Regions from separate parts of the Neobacillus sp. SAB-20_R2A genome, predicted to be linked through region 3. Evidence: riboswitches for the same ligand, from Rfam matches in the RefSeq annotation. Region 3 holds a riboswitch; each other region holds the start of a gene.
The links. Region 3 has a riboswitch for preQ1 ahead of queF (preQ(1) synthase). Riboswitches for the same ligand answer to the same signal wherever they lie in the genome.

Region 1 (6,943 bases), 2.1 Mb from region 3:
TCCTACTTTATCATTCATTATTTTTACGAAAAGGAACTTACCAATCGTAAAAAGAGAAGACGGCAAAAACATGAAATTCGCTTAAATAGCATCAACAAAAACTATATTTAAGTAAATTTTTACTTGGATAATTCTGAAAATTCTAGTAAAATAAAAACAACTTCATCCTATCCAGCCTGTCAGCGGAAGGTAATGGAGATTTATTCAAAACATAACATTCGACTGATAAGTTTCCAGAACCAGCCTTAGCCGGCTGCTATCATGGATCGTAAGCCAGTCCATACCACTTTTAAAGTGTGTTTGGGCTGGCTTTTTTGATTTTTTAACAGGTGGTGGATTATTTGAGTGGAGCGCTAGCAGGTGTAAAAGTATTAGATTTAACAAGGGTTCTGGCTGGGCCCAATTGTACAATGATTTTGGCAGACCTTGGTGCGGATGTCATCAAGGTAGAAGCCCCGGGCGGCAGTGATGAAACCAGGTTCTGGGGCCCGCCGTTTCAAAACGGGGTGAGCGCTTATTATTTATGTGCCAATCGGAACAAGCGCAGCATCACCGTCAACCTAAAGTCAGACGAGGGCCGGGAAATTATCCGTAAGTTAGCTAAGGAAGCGGATGTCCTCATTCACAATTTTAAAACGGGCTCAATGGAAAAATGGGGACTCGGTTACGATTCGCTGGAAAAAATAAACCCCCGGCTCGTTTTTTGCTCCATTACTGGATTCGGGGAAACAGGACCTTACAGCCATTTGCCAGGATACGACTACATCATCCAAGGTATGAGCGGCCTAATGAGCATTACCGGCACCGAAGAAAGCGGCCCGCTTAAAATTGGCGTGGCCATGGTCGATATTTTAACCGGTTTATATTCGGCGATTTCTATTGAAGCCGCTTTGTTTGAACGGGAAAAATCGGGCCATGGTCAAAAAATCGATATGTCGCTGATGGATACGGCGGTAAGCTCGCTAGCCAATGTCGCCAGTAATTATTTGATTTCAGGTAAGGTGCCACGGAGGCTTGGAAATGACCATCCGAATGTCGTGCCTTACTCCACATTTTCCGCCGCAGACGGTGAATTGATCATAGCCATCGGGAATAACCGGCAGTTTGCGTTGCTTTGTGAAGTAATTGGGCTAAGCGAACTGGCGGTGGATGAAAAGTTCCGTACCAATGAGGCAAGAGTCGAAAATCGCCAGGAGCTTACGAGCATCTTAAATAGCCAGCTCCAGTTAAAGCAGGTCAGCGACTGGATGGAGCTATTTTCTGCCAACAATATTCCATGCGGTCCTATCAACACAATTGACCAAGTATTTGACGACCCGCAGGTCTCGGCCCGGAATATGGTCGTGCAAGTAGACCATCCAGAGGCAGGTCTGGTAAAGCTCGTTGGCTCTCCTATTAAACTTTCAAGAACAGAGACAAGGGTTGAACGTCATCCGCCGATGGCTGGTGAGCATACCGACGAAATCTTGCAGGAAGTGGGATTTACATTTGAGGAGATTAGCCGTTTAAAAGCGGATAACATTATTTAAAAAATTGCCTGGTGACGAAGTTGAATTTTAAAAAAAACAGGGGGAGAATGTACGATGAACTTTGAATTCACGGAAGAACAGGAAATGTTAAGAAAAATGGTAAGAAGCTTTGTTGATAAGGAAATCAATCCGAACATGCGAGAGTGGGACGAACGCGGTTATTTCGATCCAGTAATTTGGCAGCGTTTAAAAGAATTGGATTTGATGGGGGTTTGCATTCCAGAAGAATACGGCGGCAGCGGCATGGATTATAACTCGCTGGCGATTGTTTGTGAAGAACTGGAAAGAGGAGACACCGCCTTCCGTACTGCAGTTTCGGTTCACATCGGGTTAAATAGCATGACTTTATTGCAATGGGGAACAGAAGAACAGAAGCATAAATACCTAGTTCCGCAGGCCAAAGGCGAAAAAATTGGAGCGTTTGGATTAACGGAGCCTGGCGCGGGTTCGGACGTGGCATCGCTTGGAACAACGGCTGTGAAGGATGGAGACTACTATATTTTAAACGGTCAGAAAACATGGATTTCGTTGTGCGATGTCGCCGACCATTTTATCGTGTTTGCCTATACGGATAAAGACAAGAAACACCACGGAATTTCCGCCTTCATCGTGGAGCGGACGATGCCCGGCTTTTCTTCTAAGGCGATAAAAGGGAAACTCGGAATCCGCTCAGGCAATACCGGGGAATTGTTCTTTGATCAGGTGCGCGTTCCGAAAGAAAACTTGCTTGGCCAGGAAGGGGAAGGCTTCAAAATTGCCATGTCCGCACTTGATAACGGCCGTTTCACGGTTGCCGCGGGAGCAGTCGGTTTGATTATGGCAAGTTTGGAGGAAAGCGTAAAATACTGTCATCAACGGAAAACGTTCGGCAAGGATATCGGCAAGCATCAGCTGGTGCAGCAAATGCTTGCAAACATGGAAGCCGGATTGCAAATGAGCCGTTTACTGGTTTATCGTGCTGGCGAGTTGAAAAATAAAGGTGTGCGCAATACTCGTGAAACTTCGCTTGCGAAATGGCAGGCCTGTGATTTTGCCAATAAAGCGGCAGATGATGCGGTGCAAATCCACGGGGCCTACGGTTATTCAAGTGAATACCCTGTAGAGCGCTTTTTGCGGAACTCCAAGGCGCCGGTCATTTACGAAGGAACGCGGGAAATTCATACGGTTATGCAGGCGGAATATGTGCTAGGGTATCGTGAGGATAAGGCGCTGAGCAACATGCTGCCGGCCTGGCCGTTTGAGAGTGAGAAAGTTACGGTTTAGGTTTTTTATTGGGGGAGCGGATTGGTTTTAACCATTCGCTCCTTTTATGGTTTTGTTGATGGAGGGATGGTTAGTTATTAGACCAAAGTTGTTGAAAATTCATGGAAAATGGTCTTATGAAAGGGTTATAAGACCAGAACGGCAGTGAAAGATGAGAGGAAGTGTCATATGAAAGGGCCATAAGACCAGAATAGCAGTTAAAGATGGGAGGAAGTGGTCTTATAAAAGAGTTATAAGACCAGATTGGAAGGAAAAGGTGAGCGGAAATGGTCTTATGAAAGAGTTATAAGACCAGAAGGGCAGTTAAAGATGGGAGGAAGTGGTCTTATGGAAGGGTTATAAGACCAAATTGGAGGAAAAAGGTAATCGGAAGTGTCTTATGAAAGGGTTATAAGACCAGAACGGCAGTGAAAGATGAGAGGAAGTGTCCTATGAAATGGTCATAAGATCAGCACAGAGGGGGAAAAAATAAAAAATGGCCCTATAAAAAGGTATAAGGCCACCCCCTTAACTCCAATTGGCAATGGTCATCCCAAAATACTCGCCATGGATATCGTCGAAATAGTCATTGTTTCATAGTCTCATATTGCTTGTACAAATCCTTCAGCGCTGCAATCAGGGCGTGATTGGCTTTTCCTAAATAGCCATTCTTTAAGTCTTCGAGTGGCTTGTCAATTCCATGACGTAAACTATACCCCTTCAACAGCCTAGAAATATAATCACGACCATGTTCCGTAGCCAGCGTACAGGATGCATCCACGATCACTCCATAATGCTTATCAATCTCAGCCGTAATCGTCAGCGTTTCATAAATGCTTCTGGCAGCCATACCGGTTGGCAGCTTGGCGTGACCGGCTATAAAATAGGTATTCATTCTGATTTCCTCCAGAGGTTTTATTTTTAGAATAATATAAAAATGAAGAATTGATAAGATAATAATTTTTAAAAATTCCTTCTGATAAAAATAGGTAAATTGTCCCTTTTCGTCAAAAATTTAGTATCATAGTCTTGTAATGATATTTAGAAAGAAGGAAAAAGGAAATGAGTCTTATTATTCTATTTTTGTTATTGGTACTCTTATTTTTTGTGCCCAAATACCTAAAATTTAAAAACTCAAGCTATCAACAAGCAAGTGGGAATACTTTCTTGAAAACATTATTTGATAAGGGAAATTACGGAGAATTTTTAACTTTTGCGGAACTAGAAAAATTAAAGGGACCTAAAAGGCTCTTAACCAATCTTTATTTACCAAAATATGATGGAACAACCACAGAAGTAGATTTAATCATGCTCCACGAAACAGGTCTTTATGTCTTTGAATCCAAAAACTACAGCGGCTGGATTTTTGGCGATGAAAAAAGTAAAAATTGGATGCAGGTTTTTCCGAACAAACAAAAAGAGAAATTCTTTAATCCGGTCTGGCAGAATAAAGCACACATAACTGCATTGAAGTCCACATTGGGAAGAGGGGATGAATACCTTATTAAATCGTATATCGTTTTTAGTGAGCGTTGCACACTTAAGAAAATAAATGTTACTTCCCAAAACGTAAAGGTTTTAAAAAGAAATGCCATGCTTTCATCAATAAAAAAAGAAATTACCAATACAAGGAATATAATGACACAAATAGAAATCGACCGGATGTACACTATTTTACATAAATTTTCTCTGGCAGATTCTAACGTTAAACAGGCCCATATTAAACAGATTCAAATGAAAAGATAATTTGCTAACTAAGTCTGCGAATTTTTGTCCTTACCATTTCATATGATATTCTTTTTATATAAAGAATTAGGAGGATGAAGCGATGGCTATCATTGATATAACGGTTATCCCTGTAGGGACAGGCACAACAAGTGTCAGCGAGTATGTGGCGGAAATACATAAAGTTCTTCAGCGATATGAGGACAGAGTAAAGTATCAACTAACCCCGATGAGCACATTGATTGAAGGGGATTTAAAATTACTCTTAGAAATTGTTCAAGAAATTCACGAGGTCCCATTCCAGAAAGGCTTGCAAAGAGTCTGCACCAATCTACGAATTGATGATCGCCGTGACAAGGAACATTCAATGGAGCGGAAGTTGCAGTCAGTACAAACAAAATTGTAAGGTCAGAGTGAATTTTTTTTGAAAAGGGTACAAAACCGAAAAAATCTCGAAAGATAGATTGAAAATTGATAGAAATGGTTTATAATCGAATAGTCATATAAAAAATCCGCACCCTGCGGTAGAGGTTCTAGCTACCCTCTTTAAAAAACTAAGGAAAACAGGACTGCTTTCTTTAGTAGTCCTGTTTTTCTATTTAAAGGAGAATTTATGATGAAGAAAGATAAAGCAGTTGTAGTTTTTAGCGGCGGACAGGATAGCACCACCTGTTTGTTTTGGGCATTGGAACAATTTGAAGAAGTAGTGGCGGTTACGTTTAACTATAATCAAAGGCACAAACTTGAAATTGAGTGTGCCCAAAATATCGCGAATGAACTTGGAATAGAGCATCATATTTTAGATATGTCATTGTTAAACCAACTGGCACCAAACGCCTTAACACGTAAGGACATTGAGGTGAAGGATGGAGAAAATGGTGAATTGCCTTCCACTTTTGTACCTGGACGGAACCTGTTATTCATCTCTTTTGCAGGGGTACTGGCAAGCCAGGTTGAGGCTAAGCACATTGTTACCGGTGTTTGTGAAACGGATTTTAGCGGTTATCCTGATTGCCGTGATGTTTTTATAAAATCCTTAAATGTCACATTGAACCTGTCGATGGACAAGGAATTTGTTATTCATACCCCATTAATGTGGCTGGACAAAGCTGAAACCTGGCAAATGGCAGATAATCTGAATGCCTTGGATTTTGTTAGGGAAAAAACCTTAACCTGCTATAACGGGATCATTGCGGATGGCTGCGGTGAATGCCCGGCTTGTAAACTAAGAAAACGCGGCCTTGATCAATATTTAAGCACACGAGAGGAGTTGTAACGCAATGTATGGCTTTCGGATTGTCGATAAACTCCAAAAAATAGATGAAGATATCAACCGCAGTCAATTGAAATACCATCAGAAACGTGTTCTTGTGAGCAAAGAATTCACCTTTGATGCTGCCCATCATTTGCATTGCTATGAAGGCAAATGCAAAAACCTTCATGGCCATACGTATAAAGTCATTTTTGGAATCAGCGGCTACGTTGATGACCGTGGCTTGATGATGGATTTCGGGGACATTAAAGACATTTGGAAAAATGAAATTGAAATTCATCTGGATCATCGCTATTTAAATGAAACCTTACCGCCAATGAATACCACGGCTGAAAACATGGTGGTCTGGATTTATGAAAAGATGGCTGAGGCGCTTACGAAAGAAGAGCGGAAGAATCAGTATAGCGGCGCAAGAGTGGAATTTGTCCGGTTGTTTGAGACACCGACAAGCTATGCGGAAGCTAGACGGGAGTGGATGGAAGTTGAGTAAAATACCCGTAATGGAAATTTTCGGACCTACCATCCAAGGGGAAGGGATGGTCATCGGCCAGAAAACGATGTTTGTAAGAACTGCTGGCTGTGATTATTCCTGCAGCTGGTGCGACTCCGCCTTTACCTGGGATGGCACCGGTAAAAATGATATTCGCATGATGGAAGCAGAGGAAATTTGGGAAGAGATGAAGCGAATCGGCGGTAAGAATTTCTCCTTTGTCACGATCTCAGGCGGTAATCCTGCGTTATTGAAAAATCTCGATGAATTCATTAAGATCCTAAAAGATAATCAAATAAAAATTGGTCTCGAAACCCAAGGGAGCAGGTGGCAGGAGTGGTTTTATGAGATTGATGAATTAACCATTTCCCCCAAGCCGCCAAGCTCAAAAATGGAGACGGATTTTGAAATTTTAGATGAAATCATTGGGAAACTTACACAAAATGATTTAGCGCAACAATTCAGCTTAAAGATTGTGGTATTTGATGATCTTGATTATGAATATGCCAGAGCAGTCCATTTCCGTTATCCGGATGTTCCCTTCTTTGTACAGGTTGGTAATGATCATCTGTCAACAATGGATAATCAGGAGCTGCTTCTGCATCTTATTAATAAATATGAAAGACTGATAGACAAGGTCATGCAGGACTCCGAAATGAATAATGTGAAGGTTCTTCCGCAATT
Region 2 (6,943 bases), 1.1 Mb from region 3:
ACAATGACAGGTGTTGTTACCTCGTAGCCTGCTTGTTTGATTTTTTCAATATCAAATTCTACTAGTAAATCACCAACAGACACTTGATCGCCTTGTTTAACATGTGATGTGAAGTATTTTCCATCTAGTTGAACAGTATCGATACCAATATGAATTAAGATTTCTGCACCCTGCTCGGAAATAAGACCGATAGCATGCTTTGTCTTGTAAGCAACCGTTACTACACCATTTACAGGCGATACAACACGGCCAACAAACGGTTCAATTGCAATTCCTTTTCCCATTGATTCCGAAGCAAAAACAGGATCAGATACATCAGTTAAGTTAACTACTTTGCCTGTAATAGGGCTGGCAATTTGTTCACTGCTAGTTGCTATGTCCGGGGCAGTTACATCTTCTTCAACAGGATCTTCAAAACCTAAAACATAAGTAAGACCTGCAGATACTAGAAATGCCACTACGATACCGATAATTAGACCGGTAAACCCTTGGCCGCCTGGTCCGTAGAAGATTGGTAAAGTCAATAATCCAGGAGCGCCAGAAGCAAATGCGTTTGTTCCGGCGTAACCAATGATACCCCCACCGATTGCCGCACCAATGATCCCAGCAATGAATGGTTTTTTAAGTGGTAATGTTACACCGTAAATTCCCGGTTCCGTAATACCAAAAAGACCAGTGATCGCAGCAGAACCTGCTAATGTTTTTAATTTTTTGTTCTTCGTTTTTAACATAACCCCGACCATCGCACCGGTTTGAGCAAAAACAGAAGCAGTTGCGGCCGGCTTTACACCATCTCTTCCGTGAACGGCAATATTGTTAATGAATACTGGAACAAGTCCCCAGTGGATACCGAACATGACGAGTAACTGCCAGCTTGCACCCATGATCGCACCAGCTAAAATTGGGTTGAATGCAAATGCAGCAACCATCGCTTTTGCCACAGCATTACCTGCGTTTACACCGATCGGACCAAATACCAACAATGTTAATGGAAGCATAATCACTAATAACAATAATGGAGTAACGAAGTTTTTAACGCTTTCGTGAATCTTTTTATTAAAGAAAATGTCAAGCTTGCTCATGACAAAGATGGAAAGAATGATTGGAACAACTGTTGATGAGTAGCTCATCATCGTAACTGGAATCCCAAAGAAATGGATTCCGCCTTCAGGTGGAGTCGCTTTAAGCGCCACAATCGACGGATAGAGCAATGCACCTGCAATCGTAACGGCGACAAAGATATTTCCGCCAAATTTACGTGCGGTTGTAATGGCTAACAATACTGGCAAGAAGTAGAACATCGCATCTGCTGCCGCGTATAAAATCGTATAAGTTGTATCCGTATTGACTATCCAGCCAAAATTCACAGCAATTAACAATAATCCTTTAAGGATACCGGCCCCTGCCATAAGACCAAGAAGCGGTGCAAAAATACTGGATACAACATCTACGGCTTTACCTAAGAAATTTCCTTTTTCTCCACTATCTTTAGCGGAAGAGATTTTTGAATCCTTTGTGATGTTTGAGATTTTTCCGATCTCCGCATACACTTCCGGAACATTGTTTCCTACTACCACTTGGAACTGCCCGCCGCTTTCTTTAACAGTAATGACGCCGTCCGTTTTTTCTAACTTTGCTTTATTGACTTTTGATTTATCCTTTAGTCCGAAACGAAGCCTAGTTGCACAGTGGACAAGTGAGTTGACATTCTCTTCACCGCCAACTAGCTGGAGAATTTCTTTAGCTAATCTTTCGTTTTTCGACATCTTCATCACCTCTAGTATTTTGGTAAAAAAAATACCTAAGCCATTAAGAAGCCGGAGACATAGCGTCCCTGATACATTCTTTATGACTTAGGTTTTGCCTGCATGACCAGTAACAATCCTGTTCTAAATATTTACTTTTTGATTTGCTTTAAGCGGTGCTTCCTGTCCGGACCAGGTGAAGACCGCCTTTTATGAAAATAAAAAAACCTAAACTGCGCACCAAAGCATAAGGCCTAGTTTGCAATTTAGGTTTTGCCTGCATAATCAGTAACAATCCTAATAAATTAATATTAATTTGTACTCACATAATAGCATGCGCTTTCAAAAGGTGTCAACGCTATCTTTTTAAAAAAATTTTACTAGTTTCGGTTCACCACGCGCTGAATATGAATGGAGAGGTAGCCCATTTCTTCCTTTGTGATCTCATGTTGATGGGCTTTTTCAATATAATCTTTAATTTTTTGCGCACAGGCAAATGCTTCTTTATGTTTTTCTCTCACTAAGTTATAAAGAAAATCATCCTCGCTATCTAAATGGGAACCGTTGAAAAGGCGCTGTGCAAAAAACTTAAGATGGGTAAGAAACCTGAAATAATTTAAGGATTCCTCATCAAGTTCGATTTTAAAATGATACTTGACGATGTTTAAAATATCCTGAATGAGTTTGGTTATATTGACTAGGTTTGGCATCTCATCGTTTAATTCCGCATTTACGATATGCATCGCAATAAAGCCCGCTTCATCTTCCGGAAGCGAAATACCAAGTTTGGTTTGAATCATTTTTAACGCTTCCCGCCCTATAGAGAATTCGTCTTGATAAATCTTTTTAATCTCCCACAACAGAGCATTTGAAATATTAATGCCCTTCTGATGCCGTTCAATCGCAAAATGTATATGGTCGGTTAAGGAGACATAAATGCTATCATTCAGATTTTTCCCTAGTTTTTCTTTTGCATAGTTGATGATTTCTTCAGAAACAGCCATATATTCTAGCGGAATATCGTACAATAGCGTTTTAAATCTATCGGAAACATCTTTGTTTTCGAGTTTGAAGACTTTTTCGATTTTGCTCTCATCGACAATATCGCCAGGTCTCTTTTGAAACGCGAGCCCTCTGCCCATAATGACTAATTCTTTATTGTGTTCATCCAATACGCTTATAACGTTATTGTTGATTACCTTTGCGATTTTCATATAAATCACCTATTTGTGGAATATTTGTGATAAAAAGGAAAATAAAAAAACCTAAAACTAATGCAATAAAAACATTAGTCATAGGTTTTGCCTGATGAGTCAGTAACAATCCTAAAAATTTGAAGTTATTTGGTTAGATTTTATCATTCTTTTAATCCAGGCGCAATTCTTATCGAGGGTCTTTTTATGGATAATGTTCAGTTATTATTAGTATTTCTTTAATCTACTTTTCTTTCAAATATGGCTTCATAATAAGCCGCAGACCCATATGCAGCAATTCCCGGCGCAAAAATCTGGACCAACCTCCAGCCGTTCCTCGCGTTCTGATGAATAAGTTCCTGATAATCCCCTTTAGGTTTTCCGCTTAATTTGCTAAGCTCAATTTTTTCAAATTTATATTCGTACATGGTTTTCCTCCGCAAATTATATTGTTTATATTCTCATTATCCCAAAAACTGTAATTGACTGCCATTTTTTTATGTATTAATATAATAGTTTGTTAATATATTACCTTAAGTGGTTCGAGAACCTCCCACTATAAAAAACTAAGGAGAAATGAATATGGAAAAAACAGCAAATATGCTAGACGCCCAGTATAATTCGGGCGCTGCAAACAGCAAGGTGCGGGAGATTGTTGTAAACGGTATTGTCGCAGCTTTGTACATCGTCGTTTCGGCATTAATTCAGCCATTTGGGTTTACCCAGGTGCAATTCCGCGTTTCAGAGATGTTTAACCATCTCATCGTTTTCAATAAAAAGTATCTCTACGGGATCATTTTAGGGGTATTTTTAACGAATTTATTTTTCTCACCAATGAAGGCCTATGACCTCATTTTCGGAGTTGGCCAATCTTTGATTGCTTTGGTCATTACGATTTTAAGTGCGCGGTTTATTAAAGGAATCTGGGCTCGGATGATTGTGAATACGTTGGTGTTCACCTTTACGATGTTTCTCATTGCGATTGAACTCCATTTGGCGTTCGATCTGCCATTCCTGTTTACATGGTTAACTACTGCAGTTGGGGAATTCGTTGTAATGGCTGTCGGCATCCCAGTCATGTATTTCATTAACAAACGCGTTCATTTTGATAAAATCTTTAAATAAAAGATTTCAAGAGCTGTTGCTTTAAGGGTACACCCTAGGCGGCAGCTCTTTTTTATGGTATTAATTTCAAAAAAACTCTAAAATGAAGATAGTTAATTTTTCAGAGTTTTTGAAAGGGGTTTTTTAAATGCTACAGCGTCCTAATAACAATGAGTTCCCAGATTATTATGTACCGTATGTTCAGTTAGTTCCTGAAGGAGATTTATTGCAGATTCTTAAGGAAAGCCTTGAAAAAGCGGTTTCTGTTTACGAAGGAATTTCAGAGGAAGATTCGCAATTCCGCTATGAACCTGGTAAATGGAGAATCAAGGAAGTGCTTGGCCATATGGCAGATACCGAGAGAATCATGAGCTACCGCCTGCTTCGAGTTGGCCGCGGTGACAAGACTCCATTGGCAGGGTTTGACGAAAATGATTATGTGGCTGGAGCACAAATGGGCGAGCTGCCACTAAAATCTATTCTTGCTGACTTCATTGCAGTCAGGAAAGCAACTATCACGCTGGTCGAGAACATGCCAGAGTCTGCCTGGACAAATGTCGGCAACGCCAATGGCACGGAGGTCACCACCCGCGCCATCGCCTACATCATCGCCGGCCATGCAATCCACCACCTCAGCATCGTGACAGACCGATACTTAACTAATTTGAAATAACGGGTGGTGTCAGGCACCGCTCGTGGACGGTGTCTGCCTCAGGCGGACACTGTTTTTTAAATCCGATAGTTTGAGATAAACTCGAGAAATTCTTTTTGTTTGGAGTGGTCGTATTTCATGATGGCGTAGGTGTTTGCTTCGGGCAGGTGGATGGTTTGGCAGTCTACTTCTAAGAGCCTCCCTTCTAGCAGCTCTCTTCTGACCGTTGATGTCGGAAGGAAAGAGACACCCAGCCCTTCAACGATGAATCTTTTTGTAATGTGTACCTGTGATACTTTCATCATTCTTACTTTTGGATATTTGGTTTTGATTGCATAGCAAAGACCATCCCAGTAACCTGGGTGATTATGGGTTAACAAATAGTTCGATGTTAAAACCTCTTCTTCGTCTAACGGAGGTGCTGTTTCGGAATCTCTCCCATCGTGGGGCGCAACTAGCATAACCCTATCCCTATATAAAAGCTCACTAATCAATTCAGGATGAAGGCTGTGTAAACAGGACAGCCCGATATCAACTTCCTCCCTAAATACCGCATCCTCGATACCAACGGATTCGATAATTTTAACCGAAATCTCTACCTCAGGATGCTTGTTTGTATAGCTTTTTAAAACATATGGCAGGATAGTATCTGCGATTAGAGGTGATATGGCAATGGAAAATTTCGTTGTGTAGCCTTGACTAAATGAGTGAATGTCCTCGAGTCCCCCCTGATAAACCTCAATCAGTTTTTTTGCATGAACCAAATATCTCCTCCCCGCTTCAGTTAGTTTTACTTTTTTTCCATCCCGATCAAATAATTGAATACCGAGCTCTTGTTCCAATTGTTTTATATGAACCGTTACAGATGGCTGTGAAATATAAAGGATTTCCGCCGTTCTGCGGAAATTCCCACAATCAGCTGCCGTAATAAACGTGTTAAGCCATTGGAATTCCATATTCTCCTCCTTATTAAAGAAATTAATCAATTCGTTTAAAATTATTTAATTTCATTAATCAAATTTATTATATAAACTATTAACAAATAAAGGAAGGAGAGATTTTGTATGATTCAGAAGGGTTTAAAAGGAATTGTCGCCGCCGAAACATTGATCAGTCATATTGATGGTGAAAAGGGAGAGCTTATTTACCGGGGATATGAAATCGGAAGGCTAACTCAAAATTACTCTTTTGAAGAAGTTGCCCACCTGCTCTGGCATGGCTATTTACCTGATGATGCTCAGTTACGGGCTTTGAAAAATGAGTTAAAGAGCAACCGTGAACTTCCGGAGAATATAAAAAAATTAATCGATCTGCTCCCTTTTGATATGGACCTAATGAGTGTAATGAGAACAGCCATTTCAGCTGAAGCTGGGAATTCCGAATATGGCTGGAAGCCGACTGTATCACAGGCTATTCGTATCACCGCCCTCGCCCCGACAATCATTGCATACCGGAAAAGACAGCTGGAGGGTAAAGAGTTTGTTCCTCCGTTGAATGAATTAGATCATGTGGCTAATTACCTTTATATGCTTAATGGTTCGATCCCATTAGAAGCCCATGTGGAGGTACTCGAAACGTATATGATTTTGACACTTGAACATGGCATGAATGCCTCAACCTTTTCAGCAAGGGTGACGGCATCAACTGAATCTGATTTAGTATCAGCCGTTTCATCAGCGATTGGAACGATGAAAGGACCGCTTCATGGCGGCGCCCCTTCAGGAGTAATTGAACTTTTGGATGAGATTGCAGCGGCCGGAGATGCTGAAAAGGTGATGCGAGATAAATTATCTAAGGGTGAAAGATTAATGGGATTTGGACATCGGGTGTACAAAACCCACGACCCGCGTGCTATTGCCTTAAAGGCCAAATTACAGGAGCTGGTTGGTCAAGATACATGGCTTGATCTCGCTATGGAAGCAGAAAAAACCGCCGTAAGAGTGTTAGAGGAAATAAAACCCGGCCGCTCCCTTTATACAAATGTAGAATTCTACGCCGCAGCCATCATGAAAGCCATCAACATGGAGGCAGACCTATTCACACCAACCTTCACCGCAAGCAGAATCGTTGGCTGGACAGCCCACGTTCTGGAGCAAGCAGAAAACAATACCATCTACCGGCCGCAGTCCAAATATATTGGAACACTCAAATAAATTCCGGACCATCCAATCCTCGATGATTGTATCTTTTTTCAAGAAAATTTATTGCGAACATTCGTTCTGTGTCTTATAATAAATTTATTAGTTAAT
Region 3 (6,943 bases):
ACATGGCGGAATAACTGAATGCGTACAACTTTGTATACATGTAAACACGTTTGTATACAAAACGTATACAAAAAGTAAACACGTTTACAGATTGTAAACAATAGTAGATTATTACAAATATTTCAGAGAAACTAAAAAAGGGGACCCATTTTTAGGGACCCTAAAATCTATTTCCTTTCGTTTTTACCTGCATTATCGAATCGCTCTCAATCCGGTTACAAAGTGCGATAGGGTGGTTCTTAAATTTCCGTTACAGCAAAGCTTCACTACATAGTTTTACTATACTCTGCCTTCCGAAGCCTTAATGCAGACCAATCATAGTCGATAGTGATCTGAAGGACAGGTTCATAGTCTTAATCAACCTGTAAATACACCCCCATGTCGTGGCTGCAAATCTGAACTTTTATAGGTCTTAGAAGGCTTTTTCGGATAGCATAGCCAGTAAAGCCCGGCTGGTTTTACGAACCGTTCAGCACTATATTTGCTAGAGGCACTAATACTTTATACTTGTCCTAATTACCGGCACAAAATCATTGCCAAACATTTTCGCACGTGGTAGACCTCAACTTCAAATGTTTCAATAACCTCATCGTAGAATTGATGTGTTGATAATTAACACTGGCGAACGCTGGTTACAATTTTTTAAGAACTGACATTCAACTTCCCATCAAATTGACACGGGCCGGAGTAAACGCAGATGAAAATGTATACGGCAATGTTTACGAAAATTACAAAGCTGTATACATGGCTAGGCGTCAGGATGTAAACAACTTTGTATACGTGTAAACGGATTTGTAAACAAAATGTATACGAAAAGTAAACGTGTTTACGCATTGTATACATGGGGTTGTTTATTACAAAATTCCAGGTGAAACTAAAAAGAAGATACTCAAACTTGAGTACCTAATCCATTTCTTAGCTTTTCAATATATATGGGAATGAAAGAGTGTGTTCGACTTATTTGCCTAATCTTCCGTCCGCTCTTTTCCTTTTTCCGTAACAGCAAAACTTCGCTTCATGGTTTTAATATTCTCGGCCTTCCGAAACCTTAAGGCTGACCAATCGTCGTCAATGGCAATCTGCCGGACAGGTTCGTAACCTTCATCTGCCAATAAATACATCACAGTGTCGCGGCTGCAATCAGAACCTTTATAGGTCTTTGAGGACTTTTTCGGATAGCATAGCCAGAAAAGTCCGTCTTCTTTTACGAATTTCTCAGCGCTCTTTGCCAAAGCCCCCAATTCTTCATTGCTTGTCCCAAATACCTGTACGAAATCATAGCGTTCCATTACCGCCTCGCAGTGGACTTCACCTTCAAATGTTCGAATGGCCTCATCGTAGGACTGCGGTGCGTTGACAATGAACACCGGCTGTCCCTGGTCCTTAAACTGCAACTTCTTTAGCACTGACATTGAACTTCCTTCCTTTCCTATACACCTACAAACATTTTAAACTTTTCCTTTGACTTATCATACCTTTCATATAAAAAAGAAGACACTTCATAAAGTGTCTTCTCCTTGCGATTCTTAATTTTGAACAAGCTTATTACTATCATTGAGGAAGTTTTTTGCCATATCGGCATTAACGTAGAGATAGTACCAGTTATTCTCGAAGTTCAACCAGCCAGTGACAAGAGTAGGGTTTTTCTTTAAAAAGTATTTATACCCGGCAATATCCGTCCAGCCGGTATTTTCCGTAACAACAGGATCAAAGTCCTCGAGCTTGCTGATGACGGTGTTATCCATCACGCCATTGGAGTTAATGTAATACCATTTGCCTTTATAATTGATCCAACCGGTCTTCATGCCATCAATTTGGTCAAGATAGTACCATTTTTCTCCGTCCTTCACCCACCCGGTTTTCATCACACCATCGCTAGCAAAGTAATATTTCTTGTCGCCCGCTTCAAGCCAGCCCGTCTTCATGGCTCCGGTATTATCTAAATAATATCTATTTCCACCGTCCTCCAGCCAACCCGTTTTCATCGCGCCGGCAGGGTCAAGGAAATATTTCATTCCGCCATCCTCGATCCAGCCGGTTTTCATTGCCCCGGCAGCATCAAAATAATACTTATTGCCACCGTCTTCCAACCACCCCGTTTTCGCTGCACCGTCTTTATCAAGATAGAATTTTTGACCGCCATCTTCCAGCCAGCCGCTCTTCATCACACCATCATTTGAAAAATAATATTTCTTCCCTTTAATCTCTTGCCAGCCTGTTTTCAACACACCGCTGCTATCCAAATAATATTTCTTGCCGCTTTCCGTCAGCCAGCCGGTCTTCATTATTCCGTTTTTATCAAAGAAATATCTTTTGCCGTTTATCGTCTGCCAGCCTGTTTTTACCGCTCCATTTTCATAATAATACTTATTGCCACCTGCTTGCACCCAGCCGTTTTGAATTTGTGGTGCCGGCGTACCTTGATTCTCTCCATTAACCGGTACGGTTACTCCGTATCCATTAGCCATGGCGATAGTATCAAAACTGTCACCGGAATGGGTAATAACCACTTCCGTATAATTTTGAATTCGGTCAAAGAGCCATCGAATTTCCGAGTTATGCATGCGCACACAGCCTGAGCTGACGTACCGGCCGATGGAGCTTTCATTGTTATTCCCATGGATGCCATAGGTGGTTCCATAGGTTCCTCTTGCCTCAAGGCCCATCCAGCGGTCGCCTAGTGGGTTACGAGGGTCCCCTCCGGCAATATGGCCTGTATAATAAGGGCGATTTACAATTTTATTAACAATCCTAAATTTTCCTTCGGGAGTTAAGTCCCTTGACCTCCCTGTCGCCACCTTAAAAGTCCTTACTAATGTGCCTCCATCGTAATATGCTAAGGTATTTGTCTTCTTATTAATAATAATTAACTGAGAAGTGGCAGCCTCTGATTGGCTTGAAAAGAAAAAGAAAGTTAATACAAAAATTAAAACCGCAGACGATAATTTCCTCATATTTCTCTCCCCAATTCTGTTGATGATTATAAAGTACCACGAAAAGGAGGAATATTTTGTCAAATTTTAGCGGTAAATTTGTAAAATTTCTATTTCTCTAACATAAGTGAAAATATTGTAAAGGTTTTTTAATAAAAAAACCTCCCATGGCCTTAGGACCAAAGGAGGGAGGGAATTTCTGAGTATATCTTCTTGTTAGCTGTATCTTATCGGTTATCCACTTTTTCAGGATAAAGGTCATGATTCATCAACCGGAATTGAGCCATTTCTTCATACTTGGTGCCCGGTTTACCGTAGTTGCACCATGGATCAATTGAAATCCCGCCGCGCGGTGTAAATTTCCCCCAAACCTCAATGTACCGTGGATCCAGAAGCTTGATTAAATCATTCATGATGATGTTGACACAGTCTTCATGGAAATCGCCGTGGTTTCGGAAGCTGAACAGATATAATTTCAGCGACTTACTTTCGACGATTTTCTGATCGGGGATATAAGAAATATACATCGTTGCAAAATCCGGCTGTCCCGTCAGCGGGCAAAGGCTTGTAAACTCAGGGCAGTTAAATTTTACAAAAAAGTCGCGGTTTGGATGCAGGTTGTCGACGGCCTCCAAAACTTGCGGCGAATATTCAAATAAGTATTTAGTGCCCTGATTTCCGAGCAGTGTTAAATCCTTTAAACCTTGTTCATCTGTACGTCCAGACATAAAAAAACCTCCTGTAAATGTGCCCCAGCACTTTCACAAGAGAGGTCCTTCACCATTCTAATCAAACTAAGGGGATAAAAGCAGAAAAGCCACATCCTTATGGACATGGCTTTATTGACATGAATCCATAGTTTTTTATAGAGGGTAACAGCTATGAACCTCTCCCGTTCGATACGGGTATTCTATTTTTATATTAATACTATATTGGACAGCGCAGTATTCGTCAAATGGAAAAATTTTTAGCGAGGGTACAAGCATATTGTACCTATCTGTCTATAAATTTTTAACAGTCCAACTGTTCGTTCGACACTTTATTTTATGACCTTGTCCTAAAATCAACTCATAACGTCTCAAACGTTAATTTACCAGATTGCTAGGGGGAATTGGGTTGAAAAAAAGATTAGCGGTTCTATCGGTTTGTTCAGTTCTTTCAATTTCATTGCTTGCCGGAGTGCAGGCAGACAAGCCTAAGGCAGAAGCGGGACAAGAACATTATGTGTTAGCTTATAAAGGAAAGCTTCCGGCAAACTTCTCTGCAAAAATTGAACAGGCTGGCGGAAAAGTGGAACGGGTTGTAGAAGAAATAGGAATCGTTGAAGCTGCCTCCTCTAATCAGGACTTTCTATCAAAAATTTCACAGGATACGAATATTCAATCGGCTGGAAGGGAGCTTGAAGCCTATTTGGAAACAGACCCCGATGACGCTATTCAATTTACCCCGGGTACACCTAATGGGCAGAAGGTAACTCTTGACCCAAATGCTCCAAGCTATTGGGATAAACAATGGGATATGCAGCGCCTAACACATAATGGGGATTCTTATAAATTAAATGATGGAAATCATGATACAGTTGTTGCTGTTATCGATACGGGCATTGATTTCAGCCACCCTGATTTAAAGGATAATGCAGATCTGACAGGCTCTAGAACCTTTGTTCCTGGCACAACAGATGCTTGGGACAAAAATGGCCACGGTACCCACGTTGCTGGTTCGATTGCAGCAAATGGAAAGGTAAAGGGTGTAGGACCCGGGTTAACCGTTCGTGCCTATCGTGTGTTTGGGGCAACAGGTGGAGCGCAGCAATCGTGGATTACCGATGCCATTGTGGCCGCAGCTAATGATGGGGTTGAGGTCATTAACATGTCAATTGGCGGCTGGCGATGGATGGCCCATAACTATGGGGACAAAGGTGACTCTGCTTCAATGGTTGCTTATCACCGCGCAGCACAATATGCCATTCAAAAGGGTGTTACCGTTGTCGTATCAGCGGGAAATGACTCAAAGGATTTAAACAACCTGCATGATATGCAAGCCTATTGGAAGGCAACTTACGGTTTAGACATTAAAGGCCCATCTCGTGTAGCACCTGCGCAAATTCCGGGGGTTATTACAGTCTCATCTTCGAATGAGTGGTCAGATAAAAGCATCGCCTTCTATTCTAACTACGGCAATGCCATTGATGTTGCCGGTCCGGGCGGGGATAATGGTCCTTTATATGATAGCCTGTATCGTCAAGACCCTGCTGGGAATTATCTAGATAAACGTGATTACACGTATCGTACATTATCAACCTATCCTTCTTATCCAGTTGGAGGAGGTAATGCCACAACACAATTCAGTGACGGAAAATGGCATGGATACTCTTATTTACATGGAACTTCCATGGCGGCGCCAAAGGTTGCCGGAGTAGCCGGGGTCATTAAGGCAGCTCATCCAGAATATTCACCAGCACAAGTCGCCGCAGCCATCAGACAAAGCGCCATTGATTTCGGTAAAGTTGGAGTTGACCCGCTTTACGGAGCTGGGGAGGCTAATATTTTCAATTTCTTGTCTAATAATAAATAATTAAAAAGGAGCCTGGTCCCTACCTTTGCTGCGTAAATTTAGCAAAGTGGGAACCAGGCACCTAGTTTTATATTTGCTCTTTTTTTCTAAAATTTTTGTAAAAAAGCAGTATACCTAATCCTATAATTAAAAACCCTAAAAATATTGCATTATACATATTTGTTGCTGTTTTAGGCAAAGACAGACCTGTTGGCAAAACCTTTGATTCCTTTTGCGTCTTTGGTTCTGCAGATTGTTGTTTTGCATTTAAAGTGTCTGCCTCATCTGCAGTAGATGAAGTTGCCGCTGTACTGTTTTCACCTGTATTAGTTGGAGCTGGTGTATTGGAGTTATTACCATCTAACCCAGAAGGATTCGACGGTATTGAACCATTACCATCTGTTTCCGAAGGCAAAGCTGCTACCCGATCCATTGAAAAGTCATACCGCATCATCGTTTGACCGATGTGGATAATGCCATCTTTAACCCAGCTGTCCCCAAGTGTATTATTGGTTTTTAAATCTGTACGGCTGTCAAACGTTACATAGCCGTCTTTTTCGCCAATAATATAATAATCACCATTTGCAAACACCATCCATGCATAGTTTCCAACTTGTTCCGTATTATCCAGCATGTCTGTCGAAAGCTGTGGATTGTTATTTTTATTTGGATGGAAATTCGGCAATTCCGGCAATTGAACAAGGGTATTTGGGATGCGCCCATTTCCTTTGTTTAATGCCGTATCCGCCCAGTATAGCTTCAAATTAACTCCCGGAAGTAGCTGTCCTGTGACAGAATCCTTGATTAATCCAAATGGGTCAATTAACTCATTCTGAATGATCATTTGGCCGTCAGTTCCAACAGTCACTTCAGCTAATTTCCCGGCTAACCGGTCTCCATTCACTACAATATTGAACACTACCTCGTAGGTTTTGCTTAGTTCAAATCCAGTTAATTCATATTTTCCTTCTGAATCAATGGACGCCTGCACATTACCTGTTGGATCATTTAAAACACTTACATTGATCTGGGCATTAGGGAACATTTCCTTTAAAGATTTAATCTGTTTGTTTCTCGTTCCTACAAATAATTGGCCACTAACCTTTGGTTCAGATTTGTATTCTTCACTTTGACCACTTGCCTGAACTTGAGCTTTTTGCGTAAAGATAGAAGTAACTTCTTCACCGTTAATCATGGACACTGCCTGAATGTTAACATAATAATCACCGGCGCGAGGGACAGTAATGCTATAGTTGCCTTGACTATCCGTTGTCACCTCGATTTTGCCGCTTTCAGTCTCAATCCAAACTCGTGCATTGGCAATCGGATTACCTTTGGCATCTAAGACCTGACCTTTAATAATTGGCGGATGAAAATGAATCGTGATGTCATCCTCCGCATAAACCCCTCTTGCAGCATCAGCCACGGAAGCTGTGACTGTTTTTTCAAGCGGCTCG

Region 1: linked by a shared signal. The riboswitch ahead of queC (7-cyano-7-deazaguanine synthase QueC) and the one ahead of queF (preQ(1) synthase) in region 3 are both predicted to bind preQ1.
Region 2: linked by a shared signal. The riboswitch ahead of V5M37_RS04905 (QueT transporter family protein) and the one ahead of queF (preQ(1) synthase) in region 3 are both predicted to bind preQ1.

What each region holds. Positions count from the first base shown of each region.
Region 1 is NZ_CP145895.1:3,750,613-3,757,555, reverse strand. It holds gene V5M37_RS18195 (DUF2062 domain-containing protein) at 1-111, shown strand, start outside; gene V5M37_RS18190 (CaiB/BaiF CoA transferase family protein) at 342-1,529, shown strand; gene V5M37_RS18185 (acyl-CoA dehydrogenase family protein) at 1,584-2,792, shown strand; gene V5M37_RS18180 (DUF3870 domain-containing protein) at 3,358-3,666, opposite strand; gene V5M37_RS18175 (nuclease-related domain-containing protein) at 3,939-4,517, shown strand; gene V5M37_RS18170 (MTH1187 family thiamine-binding protein) at 4,600-4,902, shown strand; PreQ1 riboswitch class I at 5,018-5,060, shown strand; gene queC (7-cyano-7-deazaguanine synthase QueC) at 5,113-5,772, shown strand; gene queD (6-carboxytetrahydropterin synthase QueD) at 5,777-6,259, shown strand; gene queE (7-carboxy-7-deazaguanine synthase QueE) at 6,252-6,943, shown strand, end outside.
Region 2 is NZ_CP145895.1:980,375-987,317, reverse strand. It holds gene V5M37_RS04920 (beta-glucoside-specific PTS transporter subunit IIABC) at 1-1,766, opposite strand, end outside; gene licT (BglG family transcription antiterminator LicT) at 2,126-2,959, opposite strand; gene V5M37_RS04910 (DUF4177 domain-containing protein) at 3,178-3,366, opposite strand; PreQ1 riboswitch class I at 3,470-3,514, shown strand; gene V5M37_RS04905 (QueT transporter family protein) at 3,539-4,063, shown strand; gene V5M37_RS04900 (DinB family protein) at 4,191-4,715, shown strand; gene V5M37_RS04895 (LysR family transcriptional regulator) at 4,772-5,650, opposite strand; gene V5M37_RS04890 (citrate synthase/methylcitrate synthase) at 5,759-6,847, shown strand.
Region 3 is NZ_CP145895.1:5,846,705-5,853,647, forward strand. It holds gene V5M37_RS28525 (DUF3052 domain-containing protein) at 966-1,412, opposite strand; gene V5M37_RS28530 (L,D-transpeptidase family protein) at 1,527-2,954, opposite strand; gene queF (preQ(1) synthase) at 3,161-3,661, opposite strand; PreQ1 riboswitch class I at 3,783-3,829, opposite strand; gene V5M37_RS28540 (S8 family serine peptidase) at 4,050-5,507, shown strand; gene V5M37_RS28545 (carboxypeptidase regulatory-like domain-containing protein) at 5,575-6,943, opposite strand, start outside.